Regions from separate parts of the Kosakonia sp. N21 genome, predicted to be linked through region 1. Evidence: predicted binding sites of a transcription regulator. Region 1 holds the regulator's gene; the other holds the start of a gene.

Evidence for each region. Region 1 encodes sigma-54, which starts transcription at its own class of promoters, with help from an activator protein. Its sites were predicted from a motif close to GTTGGCACANNTTTCGCTNT; they were not measured.
Region 2: hypA (hydrogenase maturation nickel metallochaperone HypA) is a predicted target of sigma-54. The motif match lies at 5,725-5,744, and genes of this name have one in related genera.

The regions. Positions count from the first base shown of each region.
Region 1 is NZ_JBOBHR010000011.1:56,534-64,042, reverse strand. It holds gene ACQ3G7_RS21510 (calcium/sodium antiporter) at 1-325, shown strand, start outside; gene kdsD (arabinose-5-phosphate isomerase KdsD) at 339-1,325, shown strand; gene kdsC (3-deoxy-manno-octulosonate-8-phosphatase KdsC) at 1,340-1,906, shown strand; gene lptC (LPS export ABC transporter periplasmic protein LptC) at 1,903-2,478, shown strand; gene lptA (lipopolysaccharide ABC transporter substrate-binding protein LptA) at 2,447-3,007, shown strand; gene lptB (LPS export ABC transporter ATP-binding protein) at 3,014-3,739, shown strand; gene rpoN (RNA polymerase factor sigma-54) at 3,788-5,221, shown strand; gene hpf (ribosome hibernation promoting factor) at 5,245-5,532, shown strand; gene ptsN (PTS IIA-like nitrogen regulatory protein PtsN) at 5,613-6,104, shown strand; gene rapZ (RNase adapter RapZ) at 6,150-7,004, shown strand; gene npr (PTS phosphocarrier protein NPr) at 7,001-7,273, shown strand; gene mtgA (monofunctional biosynthetic peptidoglycan transglycosylase) at 7,274-7,509, opposite strand, start outside.
Region 2 is NZ_JBOBHR010000006.1:193,140-200,648, forward strand. It holds gene flhA (formate hydrogenlyase transcriptional activator FlhA) at 1-2,029, opposite strand, end outside; gene hypE (hydrogenase expression/formation protein HypE) at 2,083-3,093, opposite strand; gene hypD (hydrogenase formation protein HypD) at 3,090-4,211, opposite strand; gene ACQ3G7_RS16125 (HypC/HybG/HupF family hydrogenase formation chaperone) at 4,211-4,483, opposite strand; gene hypB (hydrogenase nickel incorporation protein HypB) at 4,474-5,346, opposite strand; gene hypA (hydrogenase maturation nickel metallochaperone HypA) at 5,350-5,697, opposite strand; gene hycA (formate hydrogenlyase regulator HycA) at 5,897-6,364, shown strand; gene ACQ3G7_RS16145 (4Fe-4S dicluster domain-containing protein) at 6,463-7,071, shown strand; gene hycC (formate hydrogenlyase subunit 3) at 7,068-7,509, shown strand, end outside.

The DNA.
Region 1 (7,509 bases):
GATCGGCACCGGCCTCCCTGAACTGGCGACCGCGATTGCGGGCGCGCGCAAAGGCGAAGACGATATCGCCATTGGCAATATTATTGGCTCAAACATTTTTAACATTGCCATCGTACTGGGCTTGCCGGCGATGATTGCGCCCGGTGCCTTTAACCCGATGGCTTTCACACGTGATTACGGCGTGATGTTGCTGGTCAGCGCCATTTTTGCTCTCATTTGCTGGAAGCATAAGCAAATCACCCGGAGCATTGGCGCGCTATTGCTGAGCGGGTTTATCGTATGGCTGGCGCTGCTTTACTGGCTGTCGCCGCTTTTAACTGGATAATCGGATACGCATTATGTCGCAGATAGATTTGCAGCCGGGTTTTGACTTTCAACAGGCAGGAAAAGAGGTCCTGGAGATTGAACGTGAAGGCCTCGCTGAACTGGATCAGTACATCAATGAGGACTTTGCGCAAGCGTGCGAAAAAATGTTCTATTGCGCGGGCAAAGTGGTGGTTATGGGCATGGGCAAATCCGGGCATATTGGCCGGAAAATGGCCGCTACGTTTGCCAGTACCGGCACCTCTTCTTTCTTTGTGCATCCCGGCGAAGCCGCTCATGGCGATTTGGGGATGGTCAGTCCGCAAGATATCGTGATTGCGCTGTCTAACTCCGGCGAGTCCAATGAGATCCTCGCCCTGATCCCGGTATTGAAACGGTTAAAAGTGTCGTTGATCTGCATGACCAGCCGACCAGAAAGCAGCATGGCGCGCGCGGCGGACATTCATCTCTGCGTCAGAGTACCGAAAGAGGCCTGCCCGCTCGGTCTGGCACCAACATCCAGCACCACAGCGGCGCTGGTCATGGGCGACGCGTTAGCGGTGGCGTTACTGAAAGCACGTGGTTTCACCGCCGAGGATTTCGCCCTGTCGCACCCTGGCGGCGCACTGGGTCGCAAGCTGCTGCTGCGAGTTAACGATATTATGCACACGGGTGATGAGATCCCGCACGTCAGCAAAAAGGCCAGCCTGCGCGATGCTCTGCTGGAGATTACGCGCAAAAATTTAGGCATGACGGTTATCTGCGATGACCTGATGAAGATCGAAGGGATCTTCACCGATGGCGACTTGCGCCGCGTGTTCGATATGGGCGGTGATGTCCGCAGCATGGGCATTGCGGAAGTGATGACGCCAGGCGGCGTTCGCGTGCGTCCGAATACGCTGGCCGTCGACGCGCTTAACCTGATGCAATCCCGGCATATCACTTCCGTCATGGTTGCCGATGGCGACCAGTTGCTGGGTGTGTTACATATGCATGATCTGCTGCGCGCAGGCGTAGTGTAAAGAAGGACATAAGAATGAGTAATGCTGGCGCATCGCTTGCCACCTGCTATGGGCCGGTAAGCGCGCAAGTCATGGCAAAAGCCGGGAAGATCCGTCTGTTAATCCTGGATGTCGACGGTGTGTTATCCGATGGGCTCATCTATATGGGCAACAACGGGGAAGAGTTAAAAGCGTTCAATGTTCGTGATGGTTATGGGATCCGCAGTGCGCTCACGTCTGGCATTGAGATTGCCATCATTACCGGGCGAAAAGCTAAACTGGTGGAAGATCGTTGCGAAACGCTGGGTATCGCGCATCTGTATCAGGGACAGTCTGATAAACTTTTGGCTTACAGAGAATTACTGGCGAAGCTGGATCTGACTGCAGATCAAGTTGCTTATGTAGGTGATGATTTGATCGACTGGCCCGTGATGGCGGAAATAGGTTTAAGCGTTGCCGTCGCGGATGCACATCCGCTACTGATTCCGCGCGCAGATTATGTCACCCGTATCAACGGAGGACGCGGCGCGGTTCGTGAAGTCTGCGATTTATTGTTGCTGGCTCAGGGCAAGCTGGACGAGGCCAAAGGGCAATCAATATGAGTAAAACCAGACGTTGGGTCATCATTCTGCTGTCGCTGGCCGCCCTGGTGCTGATTGGCATCAACCTGACCACTCAGGATGCCCCAGAACAAATTACGACCAGCAGCACAGATCCAACTTATAAGAGCCAGCATACCGACTCCCTGGTCTACAGCCCGGAAGGGGCGCTGAACTATCGCCTGGTGGCGCAAAACGTTGAATATTTCTCCGCCGACGGCGTGAGCTGGTTCGCACAACCACTGCTGACAACCTTCGATAAGGACAAGATTCCGACCTGGTCAATTAAGGCGGATAAAGCGAAGCTGACCGATGACAGAATGCTTTATCTTTATGGACATGTTGAGGTTAATGCCCTGACAGCAGATGCCCAGTTACGAAAAATCACCACGGATAACGCCCAGATCAACCTGGTGACGCAGGATGTTACCTCCGATGATCAGGTCACGTTGTACGGTACAACATTTAATTCCACCGGCCTGAAAATGCGCGGCAATTTACGCAGCAAAAACGCCGAGCTGATTGAAAAGGTTAGAAGCTTCTATGAAATTCAAAACAAACAAACTCAGCCTTAATCTTATCCTGGCCAGTACACTTTTAGCCGCTGCGCTTCCGGCGCTTGCCGTCACCGGTGATACTGAACAGCCCATTCACATCGATTCAGACCAGCAATCATTAGATATGCAGGGCAATATTGTGACTTTCACAGGCAACGTGGTGGTCACACAAGGCACCATCAAAATTAATGCCGACAAAGTCGTTGTCACGCGTCCGGGCGGTGAGCAAGGGAAAGAGATCATCGACGGTTACGGTAATCCGGCCACCTTCTACCAAATGCAGGATAACGGCAAACCGGTGAAAGGCCACGCATCGCAGATGCATTACGAACTGGCGAACGACTTCGTTGTGCTGACCGGCAATGCCTACCTTGAACAGCTGGACAGCAATATCAAGGGTGACAAAATCACCTACCTGGTGAAAGAGCAGAAAATGCAGGCATTCAGCGACAAAGGTAAACGCGTGACCACCGTGCTGGTGCCATCGCAGTTGCAGGACAAGAGCAACAGCAAAACCCCGGCTCCGGCGCAAAAAAAGAGTAACTAATTCGTTATGGCAACATTAACTGCAAAGAACCTCGCCAAAGCCTATAAAGGCCGCCGCGTTGTTGAAGACGTCAGTCTGACGGTAAACTCTGGCGAAATCGTCGGCCTTCTCGGCCCTAACGGTGCAGGGAAAACCACCACTTTCTACATGGTGGTGGGCATTGTGCCGCGCGATGCAGGCAACATCATTATTGATGACGAAGATATCAGCTTGCTGCCGCTGCATGCGCGCGCGCGTCGCGGCATTGGCTATTTGCCGCAGGAAGCCTCTATTTTTCGTCGCCTGAGCGTGTATGACAACCTGATGGCAGTGCTGCAAATTCGTGATGACCTGACGGCTGAACAGCGTGATGATCGCGCTAAAGAGTTGATGGAAGAGTTCCATATTGAGCATCTGCGAGACAGTATGGGGCAAGCGCTGTCCGGCGGTGAACGTCGTCGTGTGGAAATTGCCCGCGCGCTGGCGGCTAACCCGAAATTTATTCTGCTGGATGAACCGTTTGCCGGTGTTGACCCCATTTCGGTCATTGATATTAAACGTATCATCGAACACCTGCGCGACAGCGGGCTGGGCGTGCTGATTACCGACCATAATGTCCGCGAAACACTGGCGGTGTGCGAACGTGCTTATATCGTCAGCCAGGGGCATTTAATTGCGCACGGTACACCGCAGCAAATCCTTGAAGACGAACACGTTAAGCGCGTATATCTTGGGGAAGACTTCAGACTCTGATAGGGTAGAGATTATTGACGTTTTTTGTCGGAGAGTACTGCTCTGAATATGAAGCAAGGTTTGCAACTAAGGCTTAGCCAACAGCTAGCCATGACGCCACAACTGCAGCAGGCAATTCGTCTGTTGCAGTTGTCCACGTTGGAACTTCAGCAGGAACTTCAGCAGGCGCTGGAGAGTAATCCATTGCTGGAGCAAACCGATCTTCACGAAGAAGTGGATGCCCAACAAGACCAGGATAATGAAGGCCTGGATACCGTCGACGCGCTTGAACAAAAAGAGATGCCCGACGAACTGCCGCTGGATGCAAGCTGGGACGAGATCTATACCGCAGGAACCCCCTCCGGCAGCAGCAATGATTACCTTGATGACGAACTGCCCATTTATCAAGGTGAAACCACCCAGTCGCTGCAGGACTACCTGATGTGGCAGGTGGAACTGACGCCGTTTTCCGATACCGACCGCGCGATTGCAACCTCCATTGTGGATGCTGTTGACGACACGGGCTATCTGACCGTATCGCTGGAAGATATCCTCGAAAGCATGGGCAATGAAGACGTGGGTCTGGACGAAGTCGAAGCCGTGCTTAAACGCATCCAGCGTTTCGATCCGGTTGGCGTAGCCGCGCGGGATCTGCGCGACTGCTTGCTGATCCAGCTTTCGCAGTTTTCGAAAGAGACGCCGTGGTGTGAAGAAGCGCGATTGATCATTAGCGATCACCTTGATCTGCTGGCTAATCATGACTTCCGCACGCTGATGCGCATGACGCGCCTGAAAGAAGACGTGCTGAAAGAAGCGGTTAACCTGATTCAATCGCTGGATCCGCGCCCTGGCCAGTCTATTCAGACCGGCGAACCGGAATACGTGATCCCGGACGTGTTAGTGCGTAAGCACAACGGCCGTTGGGCGGTAGAGCTGAACTCTGACAGTATTCCGCGTTTACAAATCAACCAGCACTACGCCTCCATGTGCGCCGGAGCGCGTAACGATGCCGACAGCCAGTTTATCCGCAGCAACCTGCAGGATGCGAAATGGCTGATCAAAAGTCTGGAAAGCCGTAACGATACCCTGCTCCGCGTTAGCCGCTGTATTGTTGAACAGCAGCAAGCGTTCTTTGAGCAGGGCGAAGAGTTTATGAAACCGATGGTCCTTGCGGATATCGCGCAGGCCGTCGAAATGCACGAGTCCACCATTTCACGTGTGACGACCCAGAAGTACCTGCACAGTCCGCGCGGCATTTTCGAACTTAAATATTTCTTCTCCAGCCATGTAAGCACCGAGGGCGGCGGCGAAGCCTCGTCTACGGCCATTCGCGCGCTGGTGAAGAAGTTAATCGCCGCAGAAAACCCTGCGAAACCACTGAGCGACAGTAAGCTGACGACACTGCTTTCCGATCAAGGAATTATGGTGGCGCGGCGTACCGTTGCGAAGTATCGAGAATCTTTATCCATTCCGCCGTCCAACCAGCGCAAACAACTGGTTTGACCAAAACCGATAAGGAAGACACTATGCAGCTTAACATCACAGGACAGAACGTCGAGATCACTGATGCTCTCCGCGACTTTGTAAATAGCAAATTCGCCAAGCTTGAACAGTATTTCGACAGGATTAATCAGGTCTATATTGTGTTGAAAGTGGAGAAAGTGACTCACACTTCGGATGCAACGCTCCATGTTAATGGAGGGGAGCTTCATGCCAGTGCGGAAGGGCAGGATATGTATGCTGCAATCGACGGTTTAATTGATAAACTGGCGCGGCAACTAACGAAACATAAAGATAAACTGAAACAACACTAATTGTCCGGGCGTCCGCCTGGTGCGTCGCACCCTACCGCAACCCGGTAGGGTGTCTGCATTGGCGTCGCTTAGGTGAAATTATGATGAATAACGATTCCGCTCTTCAACTGAGCAATGTCCTTAACCAGGAATGTACCCGTAGCGGCGTTCACTGCCAGAGCAAAAAACGCGCTCTGGAAATCATCAGTGAACTGGCGGCAAAACAGTTAGGCCTGCCGCCGCAGGTCGTCTTCGAGGCCATCCTTACCCGTGAAAAAATGGGCAGTACCGGTATTGGTAACGGTATTGCCATTCCACACGGTAAGCTCGAAGAAGACACGCTTCGCGCCGTCGGCGTTTTTGTACAACTCGAAACGCCCATTGCTTTCGACGCTATCGATAATCAGCCCGTCGATCTGCTGTTTGCACTATTGGTGCCGGCAGATCAAACCAAAACGCACTTGCATACGCTCTCGCTGGTCGCTAAACGTCTGGCGGATAAAACAATTTGTCGGCGCCTGCGCAGCGCGCAAAGTGATGAAGATCTGTATCAGATAATCACGCAGACAGAAGGCGAAGGTGATGATGCGTAACGGAAAGGCCGCCTTTTTATCAGTCGTCCTGAGGAGAAATGGTTCATGGTCCTGATGATCGTCAGTGGTCGTTCGGGTTCAGGCAAATCAGTGGCGTTACGCGCCCTGGAAGACATGGGTTTTTATTGCGTCGATAACCTGCCGGTCGTGTTATTACCGGATTTGGCGCGCACGCTTGCCGACCGTCAGACTTCCGCAGCCGTCAGTATTGATGTGCGCAATATGCCGGAATCCCCGGAAATCTTTGAGCAGGCGATGAGCAGCCTGCCGGACTCTTTCTCCCCTCAGTTACTGTTTCTGGATGCCGATCGCAACACGCTGATCCGTCGTTACAGCGATACCCGTCGTCTGCACCCTCTTTCCAGTAAAAATCTGTCGCTGGAAAGCGCCATCGACGAAGAGAGTAACCTGCTGGAGCCGCTGCGTTCCCGTGCGGATCTGATTGTTGATACTTCAGAGATGTCGGTGCATGAGCTGGCAGAAATGCTGCGCACGCGCCTGCTGGGTAAACGTGAGCGCGAGCTGACGATGGTGTTTGAATCCTTCGGCTTTAAGCATGGCATCCCCATTGATGCGGACTACGTGTTTGACGTGCGTTTTCTGCCTAACCCGCACTGGGATCCCAAGCTGCGCCCGATGACCGGTCTCGACAAACCTGTCGCCGCGTTTCTTGACCGGCATACCGAAGTCCACAACTTTATCTACCAGACACGCAGCTACCTTGAGTTGTGGCTGCCGATGCTGGAAACCAACAACCGCAGCTACCTGACCGTGGCTATCGGTTGTACCGGTGGTAAACACCGCTCTGTTTATGTCGCCGAACAGCTTGCGGATTATTTCCGCTCGCGCGGTAAAAACGTTCAATCCCGTCACCGTACGCTGGAAAAACGCAAAACATGACCGTAAAACAAACTGTTGAAATCACCAATAAGCTGGGCATGCACGCGCGCCCGGCGATGAAACTGTTTGAACTGGTGCAGGGCTTCGATGCAGAAGTACTGTTGCGCAACGATGAAGGCACCGAGGCGGAAGCCAGCAGCGTTATTGCGTTGCTGATGCTGGACTCCGCGAAGGGGCGGCAAATAGAGATTGTGGCAAGCGGTCCCCAGGAAGCTGAAGCGCTGGCGGCAGTGATTGCCCTGTTTAATGCGGGCTTTGACGAAGACTAATTAATGCAGCTTGTTACGCTGCAAGAACTCTTCACCACCCAACTGGCGCATCTGCCGCATGATCCACGCCTGCCGGCTACGAACATAGCCTGACGGCGCGCCTGCATTAAAGCGAATGGGGTTAGGTAACACCGCAGCCAGTAGCGCCGCTTCAGACATCGACAACCGACTGGCGGGTTTATGAAAATAGCGCTGCGCCGCCTCTTCCACACCAAAAACGCCCTCGCCAAATTCCG
Region 2 (7,509 bases), on a different contig from region 1:
AAAGCAGCGTGGTGCGTTTTAGCCCCAGCCGCTGTGCCGCGCCTTTTGGCCCGGCGACCACGCCATTGGTTTCGCGCAGCACCCGGACAATTAATTGATGCTCATCTTCTCCGTCGCGCGCGACTTCCGCAGGCCGGGACACCTCCTGCGGTACGCTGATTTCCGGCAGCGACAGTTGCAACACGTTGCCGCGCGTGAGCAGAACCGCACGCTCAATCACGTTTTCCAGCTCACGGACGTTACCCGGCCACTCCATATCGCTCAGTACCCGCAACGTCTCCGCCGGAATGCTGTCGATATTGCGCCCCATTTTGCGGGCGATCTTAAAGGTGAACGCCTTCACCAGCAGGGGAATATCTTCCGGGCGTTCGCGCAGCGGCGGCAGATGGATCGGAAACACATTCAAGCGGTAATAGAGATCGCTACGAAACTCGCGATCGGCAACCATTTTTTTCAGATCGCGGTTAGTGGCGGCGATCAACCGCACGTCGGTGCGGATCAGTTTATTGCTGCCGAGCCGTTCAAACTCCTGCTCCTGCAACACGCGCAGCAGCTTGGGTTGCAACTCCAGCGGCATATCGCCCACTTCGTCAAGGAACAGCGAGCTTTTGTCCGCCAGTTCAAAACGACCGATGCGCTGGGCGCTGGCGCCGGTGAATGCGCCGCGCTCATGGCCAAACAGGTCGCTTTCCAGCAACCCGGCGGGCATCGCTGCGCAGTTCATTTTCACCATCCGGCGACTGTTACGATCGCTGAGATTATGAATCGCGCGGGCGATCAACTCTTTGCCGGTGCCGGTTTCGCCGAGGATCAGCACGGTGCTGTTGCTCTTCGCCACCATCTCAACCTGCTTGAGCACGCTGAACATCGCCTCGCTGCGCCCGATGATTTCGCCAAACTCGCTGTCGACATTATTAAGCTGTTCGGTCAGCGCCAGGTTCTCATCCACCAGCCGTTCTTTCAGCCGGTGGATCTCCTGGTAGGCCAGCGCGTTGTCGACGGCAATAGCGATACGTTCGGCAATCTGGCGCAGCAGCTTCAGGTTGGCCTGGGTAAAGACCTCTTTCTGGCACTGCGCCAGTTTTAATACACCCAGCAAATTCTTGCCGGACATCAGCGGCAGCAGGCACAGCGTCTGGATTTGGTTGCCCCAGGTTTCAAACAGCATCCGCTCGTAGGGGGCGAGTTTGTCGCGTTCATGCAGGTTCAGCAGCAGCATCTCTTTGCTGCGAAACACACGTTCGGTTAGCGTGCCTTCTTCGTCGGCTTCCTGCGTTTCGTGCGTGGGGTCTGCTTCATCCAGATAGTGGGTGGAGTAGATGGTCAGTTTGCCCTTGCGGCTACCGCGCAGCACCAGGCTGATGGCATCGATACCGAAGTAGTAGTGGATCTCTTTAGCGACTTCGCTGACCAGCTCATCCATGTGCAACCGGGAGAGCACCGCGTTGGTGATCGCCACCAGAATGCGGAAATCGTCGCGCTCCTGGCACAGCAATTCGTAATCCGGGGTGGGATTGTCGCGGCTCTGCAACTGCTCCACCACCACCGCGACAATCTGCGTCAGCGTATGCAGGCGCTCTGCTTCTTTCTCGCTCCAGGCCTGCTCGTCGCGGCGAAAAAACTCACAGCCGCCGAAAATTTTCCCTTCTGCGGCTAAGGGCAGCAGGGCGTAGTGGGCAAAAGGGGGATAGGTTCCGCTTTGTGTGAGCTGCGGCCAGGTGTCGGCAAACATCTCCGCTGTGCAGCGCAGCGCCTGCGGATGCGAGAGAATATGGCGCACCGGGCCACCCGCCAGCAACGCCCGGTCGTCATAGTCGGCGCTGTCGTCGTCGGCATTCACCACGTAGCGGCTGGCGCGGTGACTGTCGGCATGCCACAGCACAATGGCGGCGCTGTCCGCCAGCGCCGCCTGTCGCGTCAGACGGGTCAGTGCTTCGCTAAGCGCAGCCAGGTCCGGCTGCTGTAATAAAATCCGCGTGATATCGAACAACCCTTGTTGCCCGAGATCGCTCATCGGTGTATACGACATTTTGCTAATCCAGGAACACACCCGCAGGTGTAAAAAAATATCAAAATAATAAATTAGCAGATCCGCGGTAGCGGCTCGGCATGGGGTAAATCCAGCAGGCGTTTTACGCCGTAAAGTCCCGTCAGTCGCACACCTTTGCGTTCGACCACTTCACCAATCATCGCCGCGTCGCGCCCTAACGGATGGGCGCGCAATGCCGCCAGCGCCTGCTCTGCGGCCTCGCGCTGTACGGCAATCACCAGTTTGCCTTCGTTGGCAAAGTTGAGTGCATCCAGCCCCAGCAGTTCGCACACGCCGCGCACCGCCGGTTTTACCGGTAAATCCCGTTCATTCAGTTCAATGCCATAACCGCACGAGGCGGCAAACTCATGCGCGACCGCGTTCACGCCGCCGCGTGTGGCATCGCGCAGGGCTTTAACGCCGGGAATATCGCGCAGGGTGGCAATCAAGGGGGTCAGCACCGCACAGTCGCTGATCAGTTCGCCATCCAGCCCCAGCCCTTCACGCAGGTTGAGAATGGTGGCACCGTGATCCCCCAGCGTGCCACTGGCCAGTAACACGTCACCCGGTTGCAGTGACTGCGCTGCCCAGCGGATCGTGGTGGGAATAGCGCCAATGCCCGCCGTGTTGATAAACACTTTGTCTGCCGCGCCGCGCTGCACCACTTTGGTGTCGCCGGTGACAATCGCGATGTCTGCGCTACGGGCGGTGGCCGCCATGCTGTCAACCACGCTTCTCAGCGTCTCCATCGGCAGGCCTTCTTCGAGAATAAAACCGCAGGAGAGGTAGCGCGGTGTCGCGCCGCTGACGGCAATATCATTGGCCGTGCCGCAGACCGCCAGTTTGCCAATGTTGCCGCCGGGGAAAAACAGCGGGTCAATCACATAGCTGTCGGTGGAGAAGGCCAGTCTGTCGCCGCCGGCTGCCAGCGCTGCCAGGTCCAGCCGCGCCTGATCTTCCTGCTCCGCCAGCCACGGGTTGGCGAAGGCTTCCAGAAACAGCTGGCTGATTAACTGCTGCATCGCCTGACCGCCGCTACCGTGGGCCAGTTGAACTTCCTTCATGCTTCACACTCCTGAGCACGGTATTGATACCAGGCGGCGCACGCGCCCTCCGAAGAGACCATCAGCGCGCCAAAGGCGCTTTGTGGGTTGCAGGTGTTGCCAAACAACGGGCACTGATGCGGTTTGCATCGGCCGGTCAGCACATCGCCGCAGCGGGCGCGCGGATCGTCGTACACCTGCTGCACTGCCGGGCGAAAATGCGCTTCGGCATCGAAACGTTGATACTCCGCCGTCAGGTGCACGCCCGACTCGCCAATGATCCCCAGACCGCGCCATTCGCTGTTGCCATTGACGGCAAACACATCCGCGATGGCGGCCTGAGCCAGGTGATTCCCGGCATCCGGCACCACCCGGCGGTACTGGTTTTCCACCCGGCTGGCGGCGGCGATTTTCTGTTCAACCAGCATGATCACGCCTTGCAGCAGGTCAAGCGGTTCAAACCCTGCCACCACTAACGGGCGCTGGAAGTCATCGGCAATAAACGTATAGGCGTCGGTGCCGATCACCATGCTGACGTGGCCGGGGGCAAGGAACGCGTCGATGCCGTTATCCGGCTGCTCCAGCAGGCTGCGTAGCGTGGGGATCAGCGTGATGTGCTGGCAGAAGAAGTAAAAATTGTCCACATTGCGGGCTTTCGCCTGCTGGAGCGTAATGGCGGTGGCAGGCATGGTGGTTTCGAACCCCAGCCCGAAGAACACCACTTTGCGCTGCGGATTGTTCTGCGCCAGCGCCAGCGCATCCATCGGCGAGTAGACAATGCGTACATCTGCGCCACGGGCTTTCGCCTGCAACAGCGAGCCGTTTTTCCCCGGCACGCGGATAGCGTCGCCAAAAGTGCAGAAGATCACTTCCGGGTGGCTGGCTATCTCAACGCAGGTATCAATGCGCCCCATTGGCAGGACGCAAACCGGGCAGCCTGGACCGTGAATAAATTCGATATTCTCCGGCAGTAACTGGTCGAGGCCAAACTTGAAAATCGCGTGGGTATGGCCGCCGCACACTTCCATAATGCGCAGCGGGCGCGCCGCCGTATAAGAGAGATGCGCCGCCCGTTCGCGCAGATGGGCGATAAGCTGCATCACCTGCTCCGGGGCGCGGTATTCATCGACAAATCGCATTACTTCTCCTCACCAAACAGCAGGGCGCCGACATCCGGTTCAACCTCGAACATATTTTGCAGCGCCGCCAGCGTATCCCGGGCTTCTTCTTCGTTAATCATGCTCATGGCGAAACCCACATGCACCAGCACCCACTGCCCGAGTCGCGGCTGCCCGTTTTCATCCTCGCTGCCCACAAGCGTAAGATCCACATCGCGCTGAATGCCGCAGACGTCCACTTTAGCTTGCAGGCCGTTAATGGCCGTAATTTGCCCCGGCACGCCTATGCACATCGTTGCGTCTCCAGCCAGTCGATCCAGCGATCCATGCCTTCGCCGTGCGTGGCGGAAATAAGGATGATTTCAATATCCGGATTGACTTCGCGGGCGTAAGCGATGCATTTGTCGACATCAAAATTGAGGTACGGCAACAGGTCGACTTTGTTCAGCAGCATCAGCGATGCGGCAGCAAACATATGCGGGTATTTCAGCGGCTTGTCTTCCCCTTCGGTAACCGACAGTACCGCCACTTTATGGCGCTCACCCAGATCGAAACTGGCCGGGCACACCAGGTTGCCGACGTTTTCGATAAACAGAATGCCCTGCCGGGCGAGCGGCAGACGCGGCGCGGCGTCGGCAATCATTTGCGCATCAAGATGGCAGCCTTTGCCGGTGTTCACCTGAATGGCGGGGGTGCCGGTCGCGCGGATGCGCGCGGCGTCGTTCACCGTTTGCTGATCCCCTTCGATCACCGCGCACGGCACGCGGGTTTTCAGGCGTTCGAGGGTTTCCGTCAGCAGGGTGGTTTTACCGGATCCGGGACTGGAGACAAGGTTCAGCACCAGTTGCTGTTGCGCGGCGAAACGGGCGCGGTTGCGGGCGGCGATGCGGTTGTTTTTATCCAGTACATCGATTTCCACTTCCAGCATGCGTTTCTGGCTCATGCCTGGCGCATGGGTGCCGGCTTCGCCATGACCGTAGTGCAGGTCACCGTTATCCAGCTCGGTTGGGTTAAATTCGCGGGTTTTGACGCCGGTAATTTTCAGCGCCGGACGATCGGCCGGGGCGAACGGCGCACCGCGAAATGCGGAATGCGGGTTATGTTCGTCACCCTCTATATAAAGGTTACCGTCCTGACAACCACATGTTGTACACATTGTTTACTCCTCAATTTCCAGTCGCTGAATGTGCATTCCGTCGTCGGCGACGATGTGCAGTTGGTCGCTGTGGCATTGTGGACAGCGGCGCACGCGCTGGGTTAGCAACGTCACATATTGCTGGCATGACTCACACCAGCACTCCGCCTGTTGTTCTTCGATATGCAGTGTACAACCTTCCGCCAGGCTGCCACGGCACACCAGATCAAAACAAAACGTTAAAGCCTCGGTTTCGACGCAGGAAAATGCGCCGACTTTTAACCACACGCCGGTCACCCGACGCGCGCCGTTTGCCCGCGCCTGTTGTTCAATCACTTCCAGCGCTCGCTGACACAATGTGATTTCGTGCATAACGCCTCCTTAGGACTTTGCCGCGTTAATGCAATAAGAGTGCCAGCGTGGTTAAAGTCACGGTGACGATGTCGAACATGACGAAATGACACGTCGAAATGGCGAAGGTTTTGCTTTAATTTCATTAAAAATCATAAAGTTAAAATTTGGCATGGATGATGCTTTACCGCCGTTGTTTCAATTAACCGGGTAAGCTGACATGACGATTTGGGAAATTAGCGAAAAGGCGGACTTCATTGCCGGGCGGCATCACCGCTTGCAGGAAGAGTGGCGCCATTACTGCAATACGCTGGTTCAGGGGATTACCCTGTCAAAAGCGCGATTGCACCATGCCATCGGCTGTGCGCCGGAACAGCAACTCAGCTTTGTGCTGTTCGAACACTTCACACTCTCTGTCACCCTTGTCGGGGGATTTAACGGTCACACCATTGAGTACGCCATTGCCGGTAAAGACGGCGGTGAGCCGCGCGTGATTGCTCAGGCGCAGCTCAGCAGCGATGGCCTGATTGATGGTGTTATCAACAACCGCGATCGCGAAAAAGTGCTGAACCACTACCTGGACGCTATCGCCGACGTTTACAACAACCTCTATGCCGCCATGGAGACGGACTCGCCGGTGACGCTCACGGCGATTGCCCGCAACGCGCACGCGCCTGCACTGGCCTGAGTTTGGGTGTCGACAAGTGTCGAAAGTGACACCTTGAGCGACACGTTTCGTCATAAATGACCGCCCGTAACGAGGGTGAATCACCTGAGGATGTGCTGGTGAACCGTTTTGTAATTGCCGACGCTTCGCTGTGTATTGGTTGCCATACCTGCGAAGCCGCCTGCGCCGAGACGCACCGCGCGCAGGGGTTGCAGGCGATGCCGCGACTGCGTGTGATGCGTAACGAAAATGAATCTGCGCCGCAGCAGTGCCACCACTGCGAAGATGCGCCCTGTGCGGGCGTTTGCCCGGTCAATGCGATTAACCGGGTGGATGGCGCGGTGCAGCTTAATGAAAGCCTGTGTGTGAGCTGCAAGCTGTGCGCGATTGCCTGTCCGTTTGGCGCTATCGAGTTTTCCGGTAGCCGCCCGCTGGATATTCCCGCCAACGTCAACTCGCCAAAAGCGCCCGCAGCACCGCCTGCACCGGCACGCGTCAGCACGCTGCTGGATTGGGTGCCGGGCGTGCGGGCTATCGCCGTGAAGTGCGATCTCTGCCATTTCGATGAGCAAGGTCCGGCCTGCGTACGCATGTGTCCGACCAAGGCGCTGCACCTGGTGAATAACCGCGATCTCGCCCGCGCCAGTCGACGCAAACGCGAACTTACCCTTAACACTGACTACGGCGATTTATCGCTGTTTCAGGCGCAAAACCGGAGTGCGAAATGACGATCCTCTCTTTGTTAAGCGACGCCATCGCGGTGCTGGTGTGCGCGGCGGCGCTGGCGTATCTGTTTACACCCGCAAAAGCGCTCAGCGGCTTGCTTGCCGGGCTTGGCGGCACGGTGGGGTGCGTGATGGCGGCGGCGGCCGGTGGGATGGCGCTGCTGGGTGCGCAATCTGTCAGTGGAACGATCCCCCTTATCCAGTATCAGGTGCTGGTCACGCCGTTAAGTGCGGTCTGGCTGATTACGCTGGGTGTGTGCGGCGGTTTCACCAGTCTCTATAACATCCAGTGGCATCGCCACGATGCGGTAAAAGCCAACGGTCTGCTGATCAATTTGCTGATGGCTGCCGCGCTGTGCGCAGTGAGTGCGGCGAATTTCGGCGCGCTGGTGGTGATGGCGGAGATCATGGCGCTCAGCGCGGTGTTTCTCACCGGATGCA